2 regions of the Mesorhizobium sp. M0145 genome follow, and region 2 is predicted to be linked to the other one. Evidence: predicted binding sites of a transcription regulator. Region 2 holds the regulator's gene; the other holds the start of a gene.
The links. Region 2 encodes HrcA, which represses chaperone genes, less so after heat shock. Its sites were predicted from a motif close to GTTAGCACTCNCNNNNNGNGAGTGCTAAC; they were not measured.

Region 1 (5,482 bases), on a different contig from region 2:
GATCAGGTTGCGCGCTTCGTTGGTCAGGATTCTGCCCAGCAGCGGGAAGAAAGTTGAATCGCGCAGCGGTTTCAGCAGCCAGACAGCACAGTAGAGGCTCCGGTCGGGCGTGCCGACGAGCAGAAATGCGGCGAGTGGAACCAAAACCGCGAGCACATCAATGGCGATTGCCGGCGTCCTGTCCCGAACGTCTCCCGCCCGGCGCTTGAGCAGTTTCTCGGCCAATTCCAGGAGATAGACGCCCCAAATGACCGCGAGCACGGCAGCCAAAGCCAGTCTGCTTCGTCCGGACAGGTCCGGTGTCGTGAGCGTAGCCACCGCCACAAGCCCAGTCGCAGCCAGCACCGCGTTGAGCGGCGCGCAAATTCTTAAGGAAGGCAGTACCGACATTCTATGCCCCGAGCGGATACTACCCTCCAGAATAGGATGCCTTCAAGGCAAGCGCAAAGGTGCTTATTTTCGCTGCGATCGTCGCTGGACCATAGGCCATGAACCATCCGATCAGGGTCGAGATCGAGCTGCCCCTCGACGGATGTGTGGCATAAACGACCTCACTTGATTGGCAATGGATTTGCCGTGTCACCGTTGGCGGTCGAGGGGCCGCCCCGCGCGATCGAGCATCCGATCGATCTTGCTCGCCATGATGAAATCGTTCTCGTGCAGTCCTTTGATCTTCTTGGTGCTCAGGGAAACCGTCACATAACCCCAGCCGAAGCTGATGTCGGGGTGATGGCCCTCGGTTTCGGCGAGCTCACCGATCTCCTGAACAAGGGTGAGCGCGTCCCGGAAATTGCGGCATCGAAAGCTCCGCTGAATGCGGTGGGCATCGTCACCCAGCTCCCAATCAGGAGCCTGTGCCTGGAAGCGTTGGGCTTCATCACGCGTGAGCGGCGGGACGCCGCCGCGACAAGGCGTACATGTTTTCTCGGCAAGAGTGTCGGTCATGTTCTTGTCTCCAAGACCATTTTTAGCAGCAAATACGACAGCGACGAGCCTATCGATCGATCTCCCCGAACACGATGTCGAGCGAACCGATGATCGCCGAGATATCGGCTCGCATGTGCCCGCGTCGCTGGCCTTCCGTCGTCCTGGCTATAGTTTCAGGCGCCGCTCAGTAGTCCATTCCGCCCATTCCGCCCATACCTCCCGCGCCACCCATAGCGGGCGAAACCTTCTGCCGAATGTCCGCGATCATTGCTTCAGCGGTGATCAGGAGCGCGGCAATCGAGCCGGCATCCTGCAGGGCCGTCCGAACGACCTTGGCGGGGTCGACGATACCGGCCTTGATCATGTCGACATAGACTTCGTTCTGGGCGTCGAAGCCCTGATTGTGATCCTTGCTGTCGGAGAGCTTGCCGACGACGATCGAACCTTCAACGCCGGAATTCTCGGCAATCTGGCGGATCGGCGCTTCAAGTGCTCTCAGCACAATCGAAATACCTGCCGTCATGTCAGCATTCGCGCCAGTAAGCTCAGTCAAAGCTGCCTTGGCGCGCAAAAGCGCAACACCGCCGCCGGCAACGATGCCTTCTTCCACGGCTGCACGAGTGGCGTTCAGCGCATCATCGATGCGGTCCTTCTTTTCCTTGACTTCCGTCTCGGTCGCGCCGCCGACGCGAATGACAGCAACGCCGCCAGCCAGCTTGGCGAGACGTTCCTGGAGTTTCTCCTTGTCGTAATCCGAGGACGTTTCCTCGATCTGCAACTTGATCTGCTGGACGCGCGCCTGGATGGTGGCTTTCTCGCCGGCGCCGTCGATGATCGTCGTCGTATCCTTCTCGATGAGCACGCGCTTAGCCCGCCCGAGCATGTCGATCGTGACGTTCTCGAGTTTGATGCCGAGATCCTCGGAAATCATCTGGCCGGCGGTGAGCACGGCAATGTCTTCCAGCATCGCCTTGCGCCGGTCACCGAAGCCTGGCGCCTTGACGGCTGCGACCTTGAGGCCGCCGCGCAGCTTGTTGACGACCAGCGTTGCTAGCGCCTCGCCTTCGACGTCTTCCGAGATGATCAGCAGCGGCTTACCGCTTTGCACCACAGCTTCGAGGATCGGCAGCAACGCCTGCAAATTGCCGAGCTTCTTCTCATGGATGAGAACGTAAGGGTCCTCCAGCTCCGCGCGCATCTTCTCGGCATCGGTGACGAAATAGGGCGAGAGATAGCCACGGTCGAACTGCATGCCTTCGACGACATCGAGTTCGGTTTCGGCTGTCTTGGCTTCTTCGACGGTGATCACGCCCTCATTGCCGACCTTGTTCATCGCCTTGGCGATCATGGCGCCGACCGACGCGTCGCCATTGGCGGCGATCGTACCAACCTGGGCGATCTCGTCCGAAGATTTGACTTTCCTGGCCCTGGCTTGAATGTCCTTCACCACAGCAGCCACAGCAAGATCGATGCCGCGCTTGAGATCCATCGGGTTCATGCCCGCGGCAACGAATTTGGCACCTTCGCGCAGGATGGAAGCGGCCAGCACCGTGGCTGTCGTCGTGCCGTCGCCGGCGAGGTCGTTGGTCTTCGAGGCCACTTCGCGCACCATCTGGGCGCCCATGTTCTCGAACTTGTCGGCAAGCTCGATTTCCTTGGCGACGGCGACACCATCCTTGGTGATGCGCGGCGCGCCATAGGCCTTGTCGATGACGACATTGCGGCCTTTGGGGCCGAGCGTCACCTTAACGGCGTTGTTCAGAATTTCGACGCCGCGAAGCATCCGGTCGCGGGCATCGGTAGCGAATTTGATTTCCTTGGCAGACATGATTTTACGTCCAGTTCAGTCTTGAAATTGCGGGATCGGAAATCGCCCGGTCAGGCGGCTTTCTTGGCCGCTTTGATCTTCTCGACGATGCCCAAAATGTCGCTCTCCTTCATGATCAGGAGGTCCTCGCCGTCGATCTTGACCTCGGTGCCGGACCATTGGCCGAACAGGATGAGATCGCCGGCCTTGACGTCGAGCGGGATCAGCTTGCCGCTCTCGTCACGCGAGCCCGGGCCCACGGCGATCACTTCGCCTTCCTGAGGCTTTTCCTTGGCGGTGTCGGGAATAATGATCCCGCCCTTGGATTTGGTATCGCCTTCCGCGCGCCGAATGACGACGCGGTCGTGGAGTGGCCGGAATTTCATTGGGGTTCTTTCTGCCGCCGCACATAGAGCGACTGCAACACTTAACATAGCCCCTTTGGCACTCGAATGATAGGAGTGCCAAATTTTTAATTCCTCAAACCGAAAATATTTGAAATGTAAATCAGTCGTTGTTACCGGCGCTTTTGGCCGTCCGAAAGGCGGAGCCATAAGCAATTTTATTGTAATTCATCCCTCTTACTTTTGCCGACAACAGACTATATTAACCCGCAATTACGCACCAAACCTATTGAGCCTTGATTGAATGTTTATATACAGTTCGCGAAAATTTGGCACGATTTGGCTTTCCCGGTCCCGATCGACATAGGTCTGCGACCTTCGACCCACCATGAAGCACCGAATTTTCGACAGCGAATGTATAGCGCTTATCCGGCGCGCATGTCGCTCTGTTCGAGCCTTTGAACCACGGCGCTGACCACGGATGTACTGGCAGCATTGGGATCTTTCCGGTTCGGATGGAAAAGATGCAGGAGGGGCGTCGGCGTGCTCCTGCGGAAAGCCGCACCCCCTCATGCAACGCAGCCTCCCCGCGTGGGGAGCGCTTGCCCGCGCTACGGCGGCGGCTTTCCATGCGAGCCGCTTCAAAAATGATGCTGCGAAACGGCTCCGGCTTTATCCGACGAACGCCTCACGCATCCGAGCGAACATGCCGGGCTGTCTCCGGGCAATCGCCGCACGGATGTGACGGGCGGCCGTTACGGCGCTCACCGTCGCGCCGAAATGACAATAGCAGATGATCTCATGCAATTGCCTGTCGGTCAGTTCGAAGAACCGCTTCGCTTCGCCGTAGTTGTCGCTTTCCAACCCGGCGGCGCGGAGGACAGGATCCTCGAAAGCGACTGAGATCGGCGAGCCGTCGCCGCGCATGGCCCCGCGTGATCTAACCGGCTGATACTCGGTTTGGTGTAGCGTCGAGAGTCGCCGGTCAGGGTTCCGTTCAAGGAGCTCCGCCCAGCGTTCAAGACGTTCGCTGCGCGACATGGCCTGGCGCAGGTAGTCCTGATCGATCTCGGCGACGATCTGCAGTTGCTCAAGCGTCTGGTGCTTCATTTTAGCCTCCTATTCGGACGATAGTTGGCCCACCCATATCCTTCTTATACCTGCGGCCAGCGTGACTCCGACCGATCGTGAAGTCCAATCACGATGATGCTGGGAGGGCTTCCCCCCACAAAAATGCGGAGGCTTCGCAAAGATCCGGCCATTAATTTGGCGAACGCGGTCAAATGCGCGGCTGTTCGACGATGTCGGTCTGGAGTCCGTGCCGATCGAGGTGATCGACGGCAGAGTCTGTGCTGGAGTAGCCCGGCTCCATCGCTGGCCGGGCAGCGGGATCAAGCGAGTGGCAGTTTAGCTTCGAAACCGCCGTAATTCTGAACGCGCACAATGCGAAGAGACGCAAGGCCGCGAGCCTGCAACAGACGTTCGCTACGCGGTTCTTGACGGCTTGAGGTATGTTCAACCTTGGCGCTGACTTTTCCGAACCGAAGCCGCAGCTACGACGAGGCCGGACAATACCTCCATTTTCTCGGCTACGATGGCATGTTTGAAATGCCGTTCTTGATTGAGATTGAAGCGCTCGCGAACGCAAAACCGGAAGCAGCCACAGCCGAAGCGGGTTATTTGGCGACCTTCGATGCATCAAGGGACTCCATTCGTGATGTCGCGCGGAAAGCTTCCTCCCACGGCCGCAAGAACGTGTACCAGCCCAGAAGACCTCGACGCTTCGAACGGCGGACGAGCAAAGCGTTCCCCGTAAGGGATCGGCTTATCCCTGCGACCGCGGAGTTGTGCGGTTTCGACATGGTTGGCGACTACGTCCTTGTCCCCGTCGATTAGAGGATTATCCTTGACACGTTTGGGCGAGGCGATCGCCCATGGAGGTTGTCATGGCAGACGACAAGTCAAAGCGTGGTCCGCAAGACAGAGCACGGGTCGACGGTGGCGAAGACTATGAAGTCGGGTACCTCATGAAGAAGCACCATCTCGAACGGGCTGATGCCCTCAGGCTGGTAAAAAAGTATGGAAACAACCGCGCAAAGATCGAAGAGGAACTCTTTGCCCGAAAGGTTTGATCGCGTATTCCCGTGAGGCTGGCATAGAGCCAAGCACGCCTGAGTGTGACCAGGCTGCAGGCATAATCATGGCGCTTTTCAGCAACGGCATCGGCACTGCTGAGGAATTGAAGGCAGCGCTCCAGTTCCGTTTGGAGAGTGAGTTGCGACGGCACGGTCAACGCCTATCCCGCCTAGCTGAGAACCGCTCTAGATCGTAATTGTACATCGAATTCCAAGTGGAGGTCGCGTTAGATGCAAAACGCGAGCCTCTGAAGAAAACCATTGTCCAA
Region 2 (5,482 bases):
TCAGCCGAAAAGCCCGACGGCAATTCTGGCTTGGCGCTTTCGGGCCGTTCCGCCACGCCGGCGCCGTTCGAAGCGGATTGGGCGGGGTCGGCTGCCGGCATGTCTCGCGGCCCAATCAGGCGTCGGACGCCAGGCCTGTCGGCGTGCCAATCGCCAAACGCGACTTCGCCTTTGAGCACATTCTGGTCCGCCTGCTGGGCGGCTGCCGGTGTCGCAACAAGGAGGGCAGCGGCAACGGCCGCAAAGCCGCCAGATCGGATCATCAACGTCCTCCGGGATTCGCCTCGAACAGGGCAAACGGCATCAAGTATTGATCGTTCCAAGCGGCCGTCCAGCACACGAGGATTTGAAGCCGAACCCGTTCAGTTGCCCGAGAGGATCAGCACGAGGTGCAAGAGCAGTTGCGCGAGAAGCTGCAAGAGATGCGGGCGATGGGTTTGCCGCTGCCGGCCGATCTGGTCGCGCTAGGCGTAAAAGTCGTCGTCGAGGCGCTCTGGCTGGTTGATCATTTCTTCGAGCAGCAGACTGATCTGGGCCTTGAACGATTCCAGCGCCATTCTTTTCTCCTCCTTGCGGCAGGCCCGCGGCGGCTCCTAGCTCAGCATGCGCGAAATCAGCTGCGCGGTATAGTCGACCATCGGTACTATGCGCGCATAATTCAGCCGCGTCGGCCCGATGACGCCGAGCGCACCGACGACGCGCGCGTCCTTGTCGCGATAGGGTGCCACCACCAGCGAGGAGCCAGACAGCGAAAACAGCTTGTTTTCCGAACCGATGAATATGCGCACGCCTGGGCCTGCCTCGGCGAGGTCGAGAAGCTGGATCAGCCCATCCTGCGTCTCCAGATCCTCAAACAGATGCCGCAGCAATTCTATGTCGGCCTGGGCAGTGACGTTTTCCAGGAGATTGGCGCGGCCGCGCACGATAAGCCGCCCAGGCACGCCGCTTTCAGCGCCTGCCCAGACCGCCAGGCCCTTCTCGACCAGATCCTGCGACAGCGTGTCGAGGGCTGCCCTGGTCTCTTCCTTGATGCGGGCGATCTCGACCCGCGCCTCGGCCAGGGTGCGACCGCGGATATGGGCGTTGAGGAAGTTGGAGGCTTCGTGCAATTGCGAGATGGTGATGCCGGCGGGCAGATCGATGACGCGATTTTCGACGTCGCCGCTCTGCGAGACCAGCACGGCCAGCGCCTTGGTCGGCTCTAGCTGGATGAATTCGATGTGCTTAAGCGCCACCTCATTCTTGGCGGCGAGCACGAGGCCGGCGCCGCGCGACATGCCGGACAGCATCTGGCTGGCCTCGGTCAGCATATGCTCCAGCGTCGCGCCCGAGCCGGAGGCGCGCACCTGGGCCTCGATGGTGCGGCGCTCCTCGTCGGAGAGGTCACCAAGTTCCATGAAAGCATCGACGAAGAAGCGCAGGCCTGCCTGGGTCGGCAGCCGGCCAGCCGAAATGTGCGGCGCATAGATCAGGCCGAGATGCTCAAGGTCGCTCATCACGTTGCGGATGGTGGCCGGCGACAGCGACGACGGCAGGATGCGCGACAGGCTGCGCGAACCGACCGGCTCGCCATCCCTCAAATAGGAATCGACGATGCGCCGGAAGATGTCGCGCGAACGCATGTCGAGCGATTGAAGCGCGGGCGATTGCAGCGCGTGCGACGGGAGCACGTGCGACTGCAAACCGGGATCGACTGCCTTTGTCATTTCGAGCCAAAAACCTCCGCCCCGAAGATATAGACTTCCGCGGTGTCGGCGCAACCGGTCCATTTTCCTTTGCGCCTCACGCCCCGTGCGGCTACAAGCCGGCCAAGATTCCCCGGCCAAGATTCCGAAGAAAGAAAGAAGCCTGAATGCGCCCTTCCAAACGCCAATTCGACGAAATGCGCCCCATCTCCTTCGAGCGCGGCGTCTCCAAGCATGCGGAAGGCTCGTGCCTGGTGAAGTTCGGCGACACGCATGTGCTGTGTACGGCCAGCCTGGAGGAAAAGGTGCCGGGCTGGATGCGCAACTCCGGCAAGGGCTGGGTGACGGCGGAATACGGCATGCTGCCGCGTTCGACCGGCGAGCGCATGCGCCGCGAGGCTTCGGCCGGCAAACAAGGCGGCCGCACGCTGGAAATCCAGCGGCTGATCGGCCGCTCCCTGCGCGCCGTGGTCGATCTGCAGGCGCTCGGCGAGCAGCAGATCACCGTCGACTGCGACGTGATCCAGGCCGACGGCGGCACGCGCACCGCTTCGATCACCGGCGGCTGGGTGGCGCTCTACGACTGCCTGCGCTGGATGGAAACCCGCCAGATGGCGAGCCTGGGCAAGGTGCTGAAGGATCACGTTGCGGCGATCTCCTGCGGCATCCATGATGGCCAGCCGGTCATCGACCTCGACTATATCGAGGATTCCTCGGCCGGCACCGACGCCAATTTCGTCATGACCGGCAAGGGCGGCATCGTCGAGATCCAAGGCACGGCCGAGGGCGAGCCGTTCTCGGAAGAGCAGTTCGCGGCGCTGATGGGGCTCGCCAAGAAAGGTATTCAGCGCCTGGTCAGCTTGCAGCAAATGGCGGTGGCTTAGCTGCGGTCAATATTGATGAGATTGGCGATCCTGTGACCCCTTCTGCAATCCTGGAATCAGCACTCTACGTGACGGACCTTGCTGCCGCGGAACGGTTCTATTCGGGCGTGCTCGGGCTCGATCTGCTCGGCAAGGTCGATGGCAGGCATCTCTTCTTCCGCTGCGGCGACAGCGTGCTGCTTATGTTCAATGCCGAGGCGACCAAAGTGCCGCCGCCGGCCGACGCCAAGCTCAAAGTACCGCCGCATGGCGCGGTCGGCCAGGGCCATCTTTGCTTCGCCGCAAGCGCGGATGAAATCCCACGCTGGAAAGCGCATCTTGAGGCGAAGAAAATTGCCATCGAAAGCGAGTTCGAATGGCCGCAGGGCGGCCGCTCGATCTATATTCGCGACCCGTCGGGCAATTCGATCGAATTCGCCGAGCCAAGAATCTGGGGCATCTGATGCATTCGCCAACTGTCCATTCGCTTGACGGGCATAAGATCGTCGTCGCCAGCCATAATGCCGGTAAATTGCGGGAATTCGCCGATCTGATGGCGCCATTCGGCATAGAAGCGAAGTCCGCAAAGGAATACGGCTTGCCGGAGCCGGACGAGACCGGCACCACTTTCGAGCAGAACGCCCTCATAAAAGCCTTGGCCGCCGCCAAGGCCACTGGACTGCCGGCGCTGTCGGACGATTCCGGCCTGTGTGTCGATGCGCTCGACGGCGCACCCGGCGTCTACACCGCCAACTGGGCTGAGACGCCGGACGGCTCCCGCGACTTCGGCATGGCCATGCAGCGCACGGAAGTGGCCTTGCAAGAAGTTGGCGCGATCACGCCTGCCCAGCGCAAGGGCCGCTTTGTCGCGGTCATCTGCCTGGCCTTTCCCGATGGCCAGGCGGAATATTTTCGCGGTGAGGTCGAGGGCACGCTGGTATGGCCACCGCGCGGCGAGCTCGGCTTCGGCTACGATCCGGTGTTCTTGCCCAACGGGTTCGAAAAGACCTTCGGCGAGATGAGCGCGAAGGAAAAGCATGGCTGGAAGCCCGGCCAGCCAACCACATTGTCGCACCGTGCCCGCGCCTTCCAGAAATTCGCGCAAGCCCGATTGGCCGGCGTATGACCATGCTGCTCGACCGCAGGCCTGGTTTCGGCGTCTACGTCCACTGGCCGTTCTGCGCGGCCAAATGCCCGTATTGCGACTTCAACAGCCATGTCCGCCACCAGCCGGTCGACCAGGAGCGTTTTGCCCGCGCCTTCGAGACCGAGCTGGCGACGATGCGCGGCCGCACCGGACCGCGCGAGGTGACCAGCATCTTTCTTGGCGGCGGCACGCCATCGCTGATGAAGCCGCAGACCGTGGCGGCGGTGCTGGATGCAGTGGCGAAGAACTGGACGGTGCCTGATGGCATCGAGGTGACGCTGGAGGCCAATCCTTCCTCGGTCGAGGCCGAGCGCTTTCGCGGCTATCGCGCGGCCGGCGTCAACCGGGTATCGCTTGGCGTGCAGGCGCTGCACGACAAGGATCTGCGCTTCCTCGGCCGTTTGCACAATGTCGATGAGGCCCTGCATGCGATCGGCCTGGCGCGCGAGATATTCCCACGGCTGTCGTTCGACCTGATCTACGCGCGGCCGGGCCAGACGCTTAAAGCGTGGCAGACGGAGCTCGAGCAGGCGATCGGCCACGCCGCAGACCATCTGTCGCTCTATCAGCTGACCATCGAGGAAGGCACGCCGTTCCATGCACTGCATGCGGCAAGGAAATTCATCATTCCAGACAATGAGCTTGCCGCCGATCTCTACGCGTTGACACAGGAGATCACCACCGCGCGCGGACTGCCGGCCTACGAGATTTCCAACCACGCCAGGCCCGGCGCCGAAAGCCGGCACAATCTCACCTATTGGCGTTATGGCGAATATGTCGGCGTCGGTCCCGGCGCGCATGGCCGGTTCGTCGAAAATGGCCGCCGCGTGGTGACGATCGCCGAGAAAATGCCGGAGACCTGGGCCAATCTGGTCGAGGCCAAGGGTCATGGCGTTACCGGCGGCGAGGTCCTGACGCGGTCGGAAGAGGCCGACGAGTTCCTGCTGATGGGGCTGAGGCTGGCGGAAGGCATCGACCTTTCCCGCTACGAGGCATTTTCAGGGCGCGGCCTGTCGACGGCACGGCTGTCGGTGCTGCAGGACGAAGGCCTGGTGGCGCCGATCGGCAATGCCCGCCTGCGCGCCACGCCGGCCGGCATGATCGTGCTCGATGCGGTCGTGGCGGATTTGGCCAGATAGCACGTTGAAGAACGTTCTCTTCATCTGCAGCCAGAATCGCTTGCGCAGCCCGACGGCGGAGCAGGTGTTTTCCAAGCGGCGGGACATCGAGGTCGCTTCGGCCGGCACTAATCACGATGCCGACATACCGTTGACGCATGAACTCGTCGCCTGGGCCGACATCATCTTCGTGATGGAAAAAACGCACCGCGCCAAACTGCAGCAGAAATTCAAGACAAGCCTGAAAAAGGCTCGAGTAATCTGCCTCGATATTCCCGACGACTATGCATTCATGGACCCGGCTCTGGTGGGCCTGCTGGAGGCGCGTGTCTCGAAGTATCTGGGTTGAATGATACATCGCGGAGCATTCGCAACCGCGCTTCGAGAACTGTCTCGACCGATCGCTAAGGTTTGCGGGGTCAAGCCTCGCGCTTGTGGCGGTGTTTGGCGCGATCTTTTTCGCTGGTCTCTCCGGAACGGGCCGGCTTGATCTCGCTTTTGTCGCGTGAGGCATGGTGCTGGTCGTCTGTGGAATGTGACGCTGCGCCATCGCGGGCGCTTTTTGTTTCGAGGCGGGTGATGAAAATGTCGAAGCGATTGGGCATCGTCCGGTCAGTGCTCCATCGTGCGGTCGGTTTCGTTTGCGGGCTTGCTCTCTGCCGATCGCTG

Region 1: NKJ28_RS32090 (co-chaperone GroES) is a predicted target of HrcA. The motif match lies at 3,175-3,203, and genes of this name have one in related genera.

The regions. Positions count from the first base shown of each region.
Region 1 covers NZ_JAMYTK010000046.1:10,952-16,433, forward strand. Annotated here, with positions in the region: gene NKJ28_RS32070 (cyclic nucleotide-gated potassium channel) at 1-390, opposite strand, end outside; gene NKJ28_RS32075 (4a-hydroxytetrahydrobiopterin dehydratase) at 580-945, opposite strand; partial or broken gene NKJ28_RS32080 (NADH-quinone oxidoreductase subunit D-related protein) at 995-1,069, opposite strand; gene groL (chaperonin GroEL) at 1,112-2,755, opposite strand; gene NKJ28_RS32090 (co-chaperone GroES) at 2,806-3,120, opposite strand; gene NKJ28_RS32095 (hypothetical protein) at 3,751-4,188, opposite strand; gene NKJ28_RS32100 (DUF1488 family protein) at 4,600-4,974, shown strand; gene NKJ28_RS32105 (DUF3606 domain-containing protein) at 5,025-5,210, shown strand.
Region 2 covers NZ_JAMYTK010000008.1:95,874-101,355, reverse strand. Annotated here, with positions in the region: gene NKJ28_RS14715 (PQQ-dependent sugar dehydrogenase) at 1-263, opposite strand, end outside; gene hrcA (heat-inducible transcriptional repressor HrcA) at 594-1,706, opposite strand; gene rph (ribonuclease PH) at 1,853-2,569, shown strand; gene NKJ28_RS14700 (VOC family protein) at 2,602-3,012, shown strand; gene rdgB (RdgB/HAM1 family non-canonical purine NTP pyrophosphatase) at 3,012-3,674, shown strand; gene hemW (radical SAM family heme chaperone HemW) at 3,671-4,834, shown strand; gene NKJ28_RS14685 (low molecular weight protein tyrosine phosphatase family protein) at 4,839-5,162, shown strand; gene NKJ28_RS14680 (hypothetical protein) at 5,426-5,482, opposite strand, start outside.